Thioclava sp. GXIMD2076: one gene and its partner. The protein of the gene in region 2 interacts with the protein of the main gene of each other region in a pairwise test. Links are inferred from orthologs where the notes say so. Each region holds a gene or a part of one and is shown on either strand. Other genes may lie near its edges.

Evidence for each region. Proteins that work in one complex are often made in the same cells at the same time.
Region 1: the proteins of ligA (region 2) and leuS interact in binary tests that used the Escherichia coli proteins (3 or more experiments, as listed by UniProt). The link is inferred for Thioclava sp. GXIMD2076 from one-to-one orthologs.

The regions. Positions count from the first base shown.
Region 1 is NZ_CP149932.1:752,487-758,051, reverse strand. What follows is about bases 2,464-5,565. They hold leuS (leucine--tRNA ligase), read right to left. Parts: upstream 5,242-5,565; coding sequence 2,686-5,241; downstream 2,464-2,685. Other genes in these bases: WDB91_RS03705 (DUF3576 domain-containing protein), read right to left, coding at 5,392-5,565; lptE (LPS assembly lipoprotein LptE), read right to left, coding at 2,464-2,699. Outside these bases: WDB91_RS03725 (TIGR03862 family flavoprotein), read right to left, coding at 1-1,152; WDB91_RS03720 (DNA polymerase III subunit delta), read right to left, coding at 1,149-2,171; more of lptE, read right to left, coding at 2,202-2,463.
Region 2 is NZ_CP149932.1:2,579,787-2,587,677, reverse strand. What follows is about bases 2,010-4,974. They hold ligA (NAD-dependent DNA ligase LigA), read left to right. Parts: upstream 2,010-2,414; coding sequence 2,415-4,535; downstream 4,536-4,974. Other genes in these bases: recG (ATP-dependent DNA helicase RecG), read left to right, coding at 4,535-4,974; WDB91_RS12845 (response regulator transcription factor), read left to right, coding at 2,010-2,212. In the rest of the region: tRNA 2-thiouridine(34) synthase MnmA, read right to left, coding at 1-1,003; WDB91_RS12850 (DUF1153 domain-containing protein), read left to right, coding at 1,130-1,408; more of WDB91_RS12845, read left to right, coding at 1,505-2,009; more of recG, read left to right, coding at 4,975-6,625; WDB91_RS12830 (methyl-accepting chemotaxis protein), read right to left, coding at 6,966-7,891. UniProt on the Escherichia coli protein: DNA ligase that catalyzes the formation of phosphodiester linkages between 5'-phosphoryl and 3'-hydroxyl groups in double-stranded DNA using NAD as a coenzyme and as the energy source for the reaction.

The sequences.
Region 1 (5,565 bases), 1.8 Mb from region 2 along the record:
TGCGGCGGCCCGTCCTGCCGCGAAGCCCGTGGCAAAGCAGGCGGTCAGCAGATAGCCACCCGTGGGGGCCTCCCAGTCGAGCATCTCGCCCGCCGCGAAAATACCCGGCAGGGCGCGGAGTTCGAGATCGGAGGTCAGGGCGCGGGCGCTGATGCCGCCTGCGGTGGAGATGGCTTCCTCGATCGGGAAAGGGGCGCCCAGGGGCACGGGGAGATGTTTCAGCAGCGCCGCGAGGGCTTCGGGGTCCTGTGGCAGCGGGCGGGCCCATTCGTTGAGCAGTGCCAGTTTCACGGGATCGAGCCTTGTCGCTTTGCGCAGATGGTTCGAGAGGCTCTCCTTGCCGCGGGGACGGGCGAGGCGGTCTGTCAGCGTGGCGATGTCGGTATCGGGCAGGAGGTCGAGAGCGAGCGGGTAGCCGTTGCGCAGTTTGGACGAGATCTCGTAGATCCCGCCGCCCTCGAAGCCACGGGCGGAGAGGATACATTCCGCGCGCAGGCTCTGCGCTCCGACCAGAAAGGCAATGGATTTGAGCGGCTTGCCGAAATGGGGCTGCATATGGGGTGACCATGCAACATGGAAGCCCATATTGGCAGGGCGGAAGGGGGCGAGGTCTATGCCCTTGATCGCAAGCAGGCCCGCCCAATGACCGGTGGAGCCAAGGCGGGGCCAGGAGGCACCGCCCAGAGCGAGCACGCAGACCTTGGCGTCAACGGGCTGCGGCCCTTCGGGCGTGTCGAAGAGGAAGGCGCGGCCATCCCATCCGGTCCAGTGCCAGCGGGTGTGGCGCTGGACGCCGAGCGCGTCGAGGCGGGAGAGCCATGCGCGCAGGAAGGGCGAGGCTTTCATGCCGGTCGGGAAAACGCGGCCGCTCGAGCCGGTGAAGATATCGATACCCAGATCGCGGGCGAAGTCCTGCATCTGGGCGCTTCCGAAAGCGGTCACATAAGGGTGGATCCACGTTTCGGGATACTGCGCGGCAAGGGCCTCGGGCGGTTCGTCCTTGGTGAGGTTCAGCCCCGATTTTCCCGCCATCAGGAATTTGCGCGCAGGTGTGGGCATGGCATCGGCCAGAATGACCTTATGGCCCGCACGGGCGATCTGTTCGGCGGCCATCAGCCCTGCGGGGCCTGCGCCGATCACGAGCGCGGTCATCGTCTGGCCATCATCGAGAGCCGCAGGAAGGCGCGTTCGATCAGTGCCATCTGCGGCGCGCGCGAGGCCGAGCGAAGCGTGAGGTCGGTCTCGATCAGGATCTGGAGGGCCTCCTCGAGGCGGAACATGCCCCAGCTTTGCGCCTGTCTCTGCATCCGGTCGCGGCGCGGGCCGAAAATCGGCGGGCGCATCTTGGCGATACCTGCTCCCGGACCACCCGGATCGGAGGCCGCGGCATGGAGCGCGCGGAAATGGCGTAGCGCCTGGATGGCGAGCGCCACCGGCTGGATGCCCTGACCGGTGAGACGGGTCATCATCGGCCCGAGCTCGTTGGCACGGCCTTCTGCCACGATATTGAGCAGATCATCGGTGCCTGCCTCGATCGTGGCGGGCGCACAGGCATGGATATCGGCGGGCGTCACCGGCGTGTTCTCGCCATGCATATAGAGCGCGAGCTTGTCCACCGTTTGCCGGAAATCCCCCGGATCGAGGGCACGGGCGAGATTGTGCAGATCGGTTGTCGCCTCGGGCGTCATCTGGGCGATGCCCGCGCGTTTGAGAATATCCTCGATTTCCTCGCGCGAGGGCGGGTCATCATAGATGCCGATGGCATAGGCGTTCTGGTGGGTCTCGAAAACCTTGCGCAGCTTGGATTTGGCGGTGAGCGAGCCGGCGGTGACGATGATCTGCGCATCGCCGCCATGCCAGTCCTTTACCGCCCCCGCGATGGTATCGGCCAGCCCGTCGGTCGCCTGCTCGACAAAGACCGCGCGCGGGCCCGGGAAAAAGCCCACGGCCTTCACCGCATCTGCCAGCATCGCACCATCACGGCGCAGCTCGGAGGCCTCGATCCGCGTAAGCCGCATCTCCTCCTCGGCCGTGGGGCCAAGGAGCGCCTTGATCACCTCCTGCCGCCGCAGGGCCACCCGCATCGCATCGGCCCCGAAAATCAGGAGCCCCATACGGTCGGGGTCGGGCTTGGCAAAATAGCGCGTGGCGGCAATGCCGGTGAGTTTCATGCCGGTCTCTCTATCAGCCTTGTCAGAGGCCTATTCGGGAAGCGATCCGGCCTGTGCCAGAAGGCGTGTCACGGTCTGGTCGGCCAGAATGGTCATCAGCCGTTTATGGGCATCGCGCTCGGCGGTCTGGGTGGCCACGATCGTGCCGGTGGCCGACCAGCTGGTGAAGGAGGCCACGCGGCCCGTCAGCAGCACCGCATTGCTGGCAGTGTCGTAGAGCCGGTAGGTGGCCGTGCCGTTGAGCGAATAGCGGTTGGTGACGTCATCGCGGCTGATCGCCTGATCCATCACATCGGTCGTGATGGTGTAGGACAGCCGGTAGCGCGGGGAGGTGGCGGGATTGAGCCGCTCCGAGATGCGCCGGACATAGGCGAAATCATCCGTCGTTTGCGGGGCATCCACCTCGACGCCGGACAACAGCTTGGCCCCGCCGCCCTTGGGCCCATAGGCGGGGGTAAAACCGCAAGCGGCGAGTGCGGGGGCGGCAAGCGCCCCCAGCAGGAAGGTTCGGCGGTTAGATGACCACATTGACGATACGCCCCGGAACAACGATCAGTTTCTTGGGCTGACCACCGGCCAGCGCCTTTTGCACATGCTCGTCTGCCAGAACCAGTTTTTCAACCTCGTCTTTGGGCATATCCTTCGGCACGCTCAGTTCCGAGCGGCGTTTGCCATTGATCTGGATCGGCAGGGTGACATTGTCATCCACCACCAGTGCCGGATCGGCCTTGGGCCATGCGGCTTTGACAACGAAGCCCTCGCCGCCCATCAGCGCCCAGATATCCTCGGCCAAGTGGGGCACCATCGGCGACATCAGCTGGGCGGTCAGCTTCATCGCCTCACGGCGCGCGGCGTTGGAGGCGTTCGTCTTCGACAGGGTATTGGCCTGTTCGTAGAGTTTCGCGATGGCCTTGTTGAAGGCGAAGCCCTCAATGGATTTCGTGATCTCGTCGATGGCCTTATGGGTCGCGCGCAGCAGATCCTCGTCGGCTTTCGCGTCACCATCAACCCCTTCGGCAATGTCATTGGCGATGCGCCAGACACGGGCCAGGAACTTCGAGGCCGCTTCCGCACCCGCAGCCGTCCATTCGACATCACGCTCGGGCGGGCTGTCGGACATGACGAACCAGCGCGCGGTATCGGCGCCGAAATCGCGGATGATATTCATCGGGTCCACGACATTGTTCTTAGATTTCGACATCTTGGCCGAGGGCACCACGGTGACCTTTTCGCCGGTGGCCTTCACATAGGTGCCATCTTCACGCTCCTCGACCTGTTCGGGATAGTGATAGACAGGGCGTCCATCGGCACCGGTGGTCTTGAAGATCGCATGCGTCACCATGCCTTGGGTGAACAGCGCGTTGAAGGGCTCGCGGGCGCTGTCGGGCAGGTGGCCCGTCTCGTTCATCGCACGGGCGAAGAAGCGCGAATAGAGCAGGTGCAGGATCGCATGCTCGATGCCGCCGATATACTGGTCGACATTCATCCAGTATTTGGTCTCGTCGGTGGTGGGCGTATCGGCGCTCGCGCAAGTGAAGCGCGAGTAATACCACGAGCTGTCCACGAAGGTGTCCATCGTGTCGGTCTCGCGCTTGGCCGCCGTGCCACATTTCGGGCAGGCGCAATCGCGCCATGTCGGGTGACGGTCCAGCGGGTTGCCGGGCACATCAAAAGTGACGTCATCGGGCAGGCGGACGGGCAGGTTGGCCTTCGATTCGGGAACCACGCCGCAAGTCGGGCAATGGACAACCGGAATCGGGCAGCCCCAATAGCGCTGGCGCGACAGGCCCCAGTCGCGGAGGCGGAACTTGGTCACGCCTTTGCCGAAGCCCTTGTCTTCGGCGACCTTGATGGCAGCCGCCACAGCTTCTTCACCAGTCTGGACTTCGGCGCCCGCGAAACCGCGGATGTAGCGGACCTTCTCGGTCTTGGCGGGCACGAAGGCCTCGGTCAGCGCCGTCTCTTCCGCGCCCTCGGCTGCGAAGACCGGCGTGATTGGCAAGCTGTATTTGGTGGCAAACTCGAAATCGCGCTCGTCATGGGCAGGGCAGCCGAAGATCGCGCCGGTGCCATAATCCATCAGGATGAAGTTGGCGACCCAGACCGGCAGTTCCCAATTGGGGTCGAGCGGGTGCTTCACGCGGATGCCGGTATCGCGGCCCAGCTTCTCGGCGGTCTCGATCGCTTCTTCGGTGGTGCCGCCCTTGCGGCACTCGGCGAGGAAAGCGGCAAATTCGGGGTTGCCCTTCTCCAGCTCTTTCGCCAGCGGGTGATCGGGCGAGATCCCCACAAAGCCCGCACCCATCAGCGTATCGGGGCGGGTGGTATAGCACTCGATGGTTTCAAAACCCGCAGGCGCGTTCAGCGTCTCGAAGCCGAATTCCAGACCCTGCGACTTGCCGATCCAGTTGGCCTGCATCAGGCGCACCTTCTCGGGCCAGTCCTTCAGATTATCGAGGCTGTCCAGGAGATCGCCGGCCATATCGGAGATCTTGAAGAACCATTGCGTCAGTTCCTTACGCTCGACATCTGCGCCCGAGCGCCAGCCCTTGCCGTCGATCACCTGCTCGTTGGCCAGAACCGTCATATCGACCGGATCCCAGTTCACGATGGCGTTCTTGCGGTAAACCAGACCCTTTTCGAGCATATCAAGGAACATCGCTTGCTGCTGGCCGTAATATTCGGGGTCGCAGGTCGCAAATTCGCGCGTCCAGTCAAGCGAGAAGCCCAAGGGGCGCAGCTGGCCCTTCATCGTCTCGATATTGGCATAGGTCCAGTCCTTGGGGTGACCGCCCGAAGCCATCGCCGCATTCTCGGCGGGCATCCCGAAGGCATCCCAGCCCATCGGGTGCAGCACGGCCAGACCGCAGCTCATCTTGTAGCGGGCAACCACATCCCCCATGGTGTAGTTGCGCACATGGCCCATATGGATGCGCCCCGACGGATAGGGGAACATCTCGAGCACATAGTATTTCTCTTTATCGGCATCCGGCTTGGCGGTGAACACACCGGCCTCCGCCCATGCGTCTTGCCATTTCTGTTCGGATTGGCCCGGTGCGTATTGCGCCATGTCTCGCCCCTTGAGCTGCGAATAACTGTCTTTGGGTGCTTGCTACACTGTCCACAGGGCCAAGGTCCAGACAGCTTGGGGAGAAAGCATGGCTGCAATGCAAAACGCCCGACACTGTGGCCGGGCGTCTGTCGGGGATGTCGGGAAGCTTTACAGCTTCGAATCGGCCACACGGATCTGGCGGGCACGGGTCAGGATCGCATCCTCGACCGCCTGCACCGTTTGCGCCGAGACCGCGCCGCCGCGGCTTTCCAGCGAGACTTTCAGCGAGCGCGCATCGAGAGCCGGATCGGTCACATGGATCGTGGCGCGGTAAGCGCGCCC
Region 2 (7,891 bases):
GGATAATGGCGGCCCGCGGCGGACGGGTGGAGCGCACCTTCACCGAGACATGCCATTCCTTACGGGAGGTGAAGGGCTCGTCACCGAGCCAGTTGATCTCGCGCACGGGGATGGTGCGGGTGGCCAGTGCCTCTTTCGGGCCGACGATAACCCGCCGGTTATCGGGGTCGAGTTTGACGACATAGAGCGGATCTGCCATGCCGCCGATGCCCAGACCGCGCCGCTGTCCGATGGTATAATGGATCACACCGCGATGCTCTCCCAGAACATTGCCGTCCATATCGACGATTTCCCCGGGATCGGCTGCCCCGGGACGGAGTTTCTCGATCACGCTGGCATAATTGCCATCAGGCACGAAACAGATGTCCTGGCTATCGGGTTTATCTGCGACGGGAAGGCCGTGTTTTGCCGCCAATGCGCGGGTTTCGGCTTTGGAATGCAGATGTCCGAGGGGAAAACGCAGGAAGGAGAGCTGTTCGGGGGTCGTCGAGAACAGGAAATAGCTCTGGTCACGATTCGAATCGGCTGCGCTGTGAAGCTCGGGGCCATTGGCGCCCATCTTGCGCTGGATGTAATGACCCGTGGCCATGCAATCGGCGTCGAGATCTTTGGCAGTTTCCAGAAGATCCTTGAACTTCACCCGTTCGTTGCAGCGGATGCAAGGTACGGGCGTGGCTCCACCAAGATAGGCATCGGCGAATTCGTCGATCACCGCCTCCTGAAAGATGTTTTCATAATCAAGCACATAATGTGGGAAGCCCATGGTTTCCGCAACACGGCGCGCATCATGGATGTCACGTCCCGCGCAGCAGGCCCCTTTCTTTGCAAGTGCCGCACCGTGGTCATATAGCTGCAACGTCACGCCCACGACATCATAGCCCTGTTCCGCCAGTTCTGCCGCAACGACAGAGCTATCGACGCCGCCAGACATGGCTACGACGACTCGCGTGTCTTCGGGGCGCTTGGCAAAACCGAGCGAATTGAGTGGCATATCCTTGCTCATGGAAAACGTCCTTTAACCAGATGGGCAGAAATATCAGAAAATGCTACCTATTCTCAAGGGTTAGTTTCACCCGTCGTTAAGACCCGTCAGTCACATTGCTTTACATCGAAGTGAAGGGGTGTGCCCATGTATCTTAAAAAAGTCGATGGTCCGAGGTCGATCACACTACCTGATGGTACGATTCTGACCCGCGCGGACCTCCCGCCTGCCGAAACGCGCCGTTGGGTGGCGTCGCGTAAGGCAATTATTGTGAATGCCGTATCCCACGGCCTCATCACGCGCAATGAGGTCCTTGAACGGTACGATCTGTCCGATGAAGAGCTCGATATCTGGACCCAGGCGGTTCAGAAACACGGGCTTGCGGGATTGAAAGTGACGGCAATCCAGAAATTCCGACAACCTTAGGGGGAATTGAAAAAATTAACGTTCTGGGGTAAGAGTGTGTTAACCATTTGGTGCGAGGGTTTCAGATAACCAAGGAATTAATGCGGAGAACGGAATATGCGGATTTTGTTGGTGGAGGACGATCCCACGACGTCGAGAAGCATTGAGTTGATGCTGACTCATGCGAATCTAAACGTCTATTGCACTGATCTTGGTGAAGAAGGGATCGATCTCGCCAAGCTGTATGATTACGATCTTATTCTGCTCGATCTCAATCTGCCCGATATGAACGGTCACGAGGTTCTGCGTCAGCTACGTCTGTCGAAAGTCGACACGCCGATCCTGATTTTGACCGGTGCCGATGACACCGAGAACAAGATCAAGGGCTTCGGCTTTGGTGCCGATGACTACATGACCAAACCCTTCCACCGTGAAGAGCTTGTGGCACGGATCCATGCGATTATCCGGCGCTCCAAAGGCCATTCGCAATCCGTGATCCGTACCGGCAAGGTCTCGGTCAATCTCGATGCGAAAACGGTCGAGGTCGAAAACAAGCCTGTCCATCTCACGGGCAAAGAGTACCAGATGCTCGAACTGCTCAGCCTGCGCAAGGGGACGACCCTCACCAAAGAGATGTTCCTCAATCACCTCTATGGTGGTATGGACGAGCCCGAGCTGAAGATTATCGACGTGTTTATCTGCAAACTGCGCAAGAAGCTCGCGGATGCAACTGGCGGCGAGAATTATATCGAGACCGTCTGGGGCCGTGGCTATGTTCTGCGTGATCCCGATCCGGGTGAGATGGAGCGTCGGGTTGCTGTTTAAGGCCGGCCTCGTAACCACCTGTTCCTTGTAGAGCCATCGGAAGCCGCGCGAAAGTGCGGCTTTTTCTTTTGGTTAACGCCATTAACGAAGAGCGCCGCGGACGTCATAGGGTGCGGCTTTGTGCCTGCGATGCGCTGGACGAGGGCAGGAGAAGATCATATCTGTGGGGCGCGCGATCGAGCTTAGACACAGGACCCCGCCCATGACGACTTCCGCCACTCCCATCGGTGATTTGACTAAAGAGGCCGCTGTGCAGGAGGTGGAGGAGCTCTCGGCAAAGCTCGGGCAGGCCAATCAGGCCTATCATACCGAAGATGCCCCCGAGATTTCCGACGCGGATTATGATGCGCTCAAGCGTCGTCTTCTTGCCCTCGAAGAGGCGTTTCCGGAGTTGCGTCGCGCGGATAGCCCGACGCAAAAAATCGGCGCGGCACCCGCTGATGGCTTTGCCAAGATCCGCCATGAACAACGAATGATGAGCCTCGGCAATGCCTTCGAGGACGCAGATGTCGAGGATTTTGTCCGTGGTATCCGAAAATATCTGGGACTTGCCGCCGACGCGCCCCTGCCGTTTACGGCGGAGCCGAAGATCGACGGGTTGTCGCTCTCGCTCCGGTACGAGCAGGGAAAACTGGTTTATGCGGCCACTCGCGGTGATGGCGAGACCGGCGAGAACGTCACCGAGAATGCCAGAACCATCCCCGATATCCCGAAGAGCCTGCAGGGCGCGCCCGATATTCTGGAGGTGCGCGGCGAGGTCTACATGGGCCATGCCGATTTCGCGGCGCTCAATGAGGCGCAGGAAGAGCGTGGCGACAAGCGCTTTGCCAATCCGCGCAACGCGGCCGCAGGCTCCCTGCGCCAGCTCGACCCCAAGGTGACCGCGCGCCGCCCGCTGAAATTCTTCGCCTATGCGTGGGGCGTGCTCTCGGCCCCGCTGGCCGAGACGCAGAAAGGCGCCATCGAGCGTCTGGCCGAGCTCGGCTTCTCGACCAATCCGCTTACGAAGCTCTGCACCGGATCAAAGGAGATGATCGCGCATTACCACGCGATCGAGGCGGATCGCGCCGCTCTGGGCTATGATATCGACGGCGTCGTCTACAAGGTGAACGAGCTTGCATTGCAGGGACGTCTGGGCTTCCGCTCGACCACGCCGCGTTGGGCGATCGCCCATAAATTCCCTGCCGAACTGGCCTGGACCCAACTCGAGAAAATCGAGATTCAGGTCGGTCGCACCGGCGCACTTAGCCCCGTGGCCCGTCTGACGCCGGTGACCGTCGGCGGTGTCGTGGTGTCCAATGCCACGCTCCATAACGAGGATTACATCGCAGGGCGCGATTCCAGGGGGGCGGAAATCCGTGGCGGGCGTGATATCCGGGAGGGAGACTGGGTGCAGGTGTATCGCGCCGGTGATGTGATCCCGAAGATTGCCGATGTCGATCTGAGCCGCCGGAGCGAGGACGCTCAGCCCTATGATTTCCCGCATCACTGCCCCGAATGCGGGTCCGACGCGATCCGCGAGGAAGGCGATGCGGTGCGCCGTTGTTCGGGCGGCCTGATCTGTCCGGCCCAACAGGTCGAGAAGCTCAAGCATTTCGTCTCGCGCGCGGCCTTCGATATCGACGGGCTGGGTGCCAAACAGGTCGAGGCTTTCTACGAGGATGGCTGGGTCAGGGAGCCGGTCGACATCTTCCGTCTGCGCGCGAATTACGGGCCGGGTCAGGTGCGGCAGTTGAAAAACCGCGATGGTTGGGGCGAGAAATCCGCGCTCAAGCTGTTCGATGCGATCGACGATCGGCGCGAGATCGCGCTGGCGCGGGTGATCTTCGCGCTCGGCATCCGCCATGTGGGCGAGCAGACCGCCACGCTGCTGGCACGCCATTACGGCAATTGGACCGCTTTCGAGGAGGCGATGACGCAGGCCGCCGAGGGCAATGCCGCATGGGAGGATCTCATGGGGATCGACGGTGTCGGTAAGGTTCTGGCCGAAAGTGTTGTGAGCACTTTCCATCAGGAGGCCGAGCGCGGCTCCATCGACCGGCTGATTGCCGAGCTGGATGTGCAGGAAGCCGAGAAACCCAAAGCCGATAGCGAGGTTGCGGGACTGACCATTGTCTTTACCGGCACGCTCGAGAAGATGACGCGCTCGGAGGCCAAGGCGCGGGCCGAGGCGCTGGGGGCGAAGGTGGCGGGGTCGGTCTCAAAAAAGACCGACATTCTCGTGGCAGGCCCCGGTGCGGGATCGAAGGCCAGCAAAGCCGCCGATCTGGGCGTGCGGGTGATCGATGAGGACGAGTGGCTCACGCTTGCCGGACAGGGCTGATGGCAGGGCGTCCCGAGATCCTGTTTCCGCTCTTCGGCAAGCTTGAAAGCCTGCCGGGGATCGGCCCGAAGCTCGCGCAGACCATGGCGCAGGCGGGGATCGAGAAGCCCCGCGATCTGCTGCTGACTTTGCCCTACAGCCTCATTGACCGGCGGCCGGTTCCGACGGTGAATGGCATGCCGCATGGGCAGGTGGTCACGACCGAGGTCACCGTGCTGCGCCATATCAAGGCATCTCGGGCGGGGGCGCCTTCGCGGGTGATTGTCGAAGATGCCGAGGTCGAGATCACGCTGGTCTTCTTCCGTGGCAATGACCAGTGGTTCCAGAAGCAGCTGCCCTTGGGCGAGCGCCGGATCGTGTCGGGCAAGATCGAGATCTATGAGGGCCGCGCGCAGATCGTGCATCCCGATTTTATCCTGCTGCCCGATGAGGTAAAGGACATCCCGCGCTTCGAGCCGGTCTATCCGCTTTCGGCGGGGATCACGCAGAAGGTGATGGGCAAAGCCTCAGCCGGCGCGTTGGAGCTGTTGCCGGAGCTGCCCGAATGGATCGACCCCAATCTGAAAACGCGTGAGGGCTGGCCCGATTGGGCGCAGGCCATGCACGGGGCGCATGCGCCCGAGGATCTGGCACAATGTATGCCGCAATCGCCCGCGCGGCTGCGGCTGGCCTATGACGAGCTCTTCGCCCATCAGCTCACTCTGGCGCTGGCGCGACGCACTGCCAAGCGCAAGCCGGGCCGTGTCACGCAGGGCGACGGCAGGATCGCGGCGCGCATCCTGAAGGCGCTGCCCTATAGCCCGACTGCGGCGCAGAGCCGCGCCGTGGCCGAGATCCGCGCCGATATGGCATCGGACAAGCGGATGAACCGCCTTTTGCAGGGTGATGTGGGCGCAGGCAAGACGCTGGTGGCGTTGCTCGCACTGGTTACGGCGGTCGAGGCGGGCGGGCAATCCGTGATGATGGCGCCCACCGAGATCCTCGCGCGCCAGCATATGGAGGGGATCGCCCCCATGGCGCGTGCGGCGGGCATCCGGGTCGAGCTGCTGACTGGGCGTGACAAGGGGTCGGATCGCGCGGCCAAGCTCGAGGATCTGGCCGCAGGGCGGATCGACATTCTGCTCGGCACCCATGCGGTGTTCCAGAAAGATGTGCAGTTCCACGATCTGCGTTTCGTGGTGATTGATGAACAGCACCGTTTTGGCGTGGCACAGCGCATGGAATTGGGGGCCAAAGGACAGGCGGTGGATATCCTCGTGATGACCGCAACGCCGATCCCGCGCTCGCTGGCGCTGACCCAATACGGCGATATGGATGTCTCGATCCTTGACGAGAAGCCACCCGGACGGACGCCGGTCAAGACCGCGCTGATCGCCGACGAGCGGCTGGCCGAGGTCACCGCACATCTGGCGCGCGCGGTCGAGGAGGGGCGGCAGGCCTATTGGGTCTGCCCGCTGGTCGAGGAAAGCGAGAAATCCGATCTGCAATCCGCCGAGGAGCGGTTCAAGCATCTGCGTGCGACGCTTGGCGATGAGGTGGTGACGCTGGTCCACGGTCAGATGAGCCCTGCCGACAAAGATGCCGCGATGGCGGAGTTCGTGTCGGGGGCCAAGCGGGTTCTGGTGGCGACGACGGTGATCGAGGTGGGGGTGAACGTCCCCAATGCCTCGATCATGGTCATCGAGCGGGCGGAGAGCTTCGGGCTGGCCCAGCTGCACCAGCTACGCGGGCGCGTGGGGCGGGGGGCTGCGGCCTCGACCTGTCTGTTGATGTATCGTGCGCCGCTGACCGAAACCGGCGAGCGGCGTCTGAAGGTGCTTCGCGATAGCGAGGACGGGTTCCGCATTGCCGAGGAAGACCTCGCGCTGCGGGGCGCGGGCGATATGATCGGCACGGCGCAATCGGGGTTGCCGCGCTTCCGTGTGGCCGATCTCGAACGTCAGGCAGGGCTGATGGCCACCGCACAGACGGATGCGCGCGCGCTTCTGGAACGCGACCCGACGCTCGAGAGTGAGCGCGGGCGCGCAGCGCGCACCTTGCTCTGGCTGATGGAACAGGATCGTGCCATCCGTCTTATTTCCGTAGGGTAATCTAAAACTTTCTAAAAATGTTCTTTACTTGTTCTCATTTAAGTGAGAACAAAGTGGCAACAGATGTAAGGAGGTTACAGAATGCTTCGTAAAATCGGTTCGATGATTGAGGGCGATAATCTTGTGTCCGACGTGCTTGGTGTTGCGTCGATTTGTGTGACCTTCTTCGGTCTTCTGTGCCTTCCGGGGCTTTTCTAAAGCTCTTCTGCCTCGCGCTTTGGCCGCACTGTCCCCGCGGGCCGCATCCTTATCGTTTGCCTGAACGATGCCTCATCACACCAAGGATGCCTTCAAAGCGCATGACTTGCCGCCATCTCCCCGATGGCGGCTTTTTCTTCACCTAGAACGCATAGGCGATACGCAAGCCGCCCCAGTGGCGTCCGTTGACGGTGATCGGCGCAGAGAGGTCTTTCATCAGAACAAAGTTCCCATCTCCCATGTCGCGGCGGTAGATCTGCAGAACAAAGGGCGCGGTGGAACGGCCCGCGCGCAGGCCCACCCGGTCGTCGAAGATCCTGCGGTTCCGGCAATTGGCCACGTTCCAGACGGGATCTTGGCCCTGTGGTTTGGAGAATTTTCGGTTATGGGTTGGCAGATAACCGTTCTGGTCCACGGCGGCGCAGAACACGATCTTCGGGTCTATCTCGAGAGCCGCTTCCTGAATGGGCGGCAGAACCTCATCGGTGAAACCGGTGAAGCGCGTCATGACCTGCAGCGGATCGCTACCCGCGACGGGCTGATACTGCCTATCGAAGAGGGCGGCCATATCGATACGCCCATTGGCCACCGCCGTGGCGAACAGGTCACTGACCCGTGCTGCCTCGTGCTGCACGAACCTGATAAGCGCGGCATCTTCAATTGCTCCGCCAAGCCGGACGGAATGCTGCACAATGGTTTCGCCAACGGTGATCAGCGCATTGGCGCGGCCCTGTGCCTGCGTCACCTGATCCGCACCCTGGCGCATTGTCTTGGTCATCGCGGCAAAGGCAGGTCCGAAGCGGCTATTGGCCTCCCTGACCTCAGCGGTGCGTTGTGCGATATCCGATATGGCCTGACGGGTCTCGCCGACTGATTGCGTCATGCGCGCCATCGCGCGATCGGTTTCTTCGGTCCCGCTGAGCACCTGTGAGGCATCATTGGTGATAGCTTCTGCCTCGCTACGCAGGGTTTTAATGCCGCGGTCCAAGCCCTCGATCGCATTGCTGATCCCGTCCGCCGTAGTGGCTGTCTTGCGCGAGAGTTCGTTCACGGCCTCGGCCACCACGG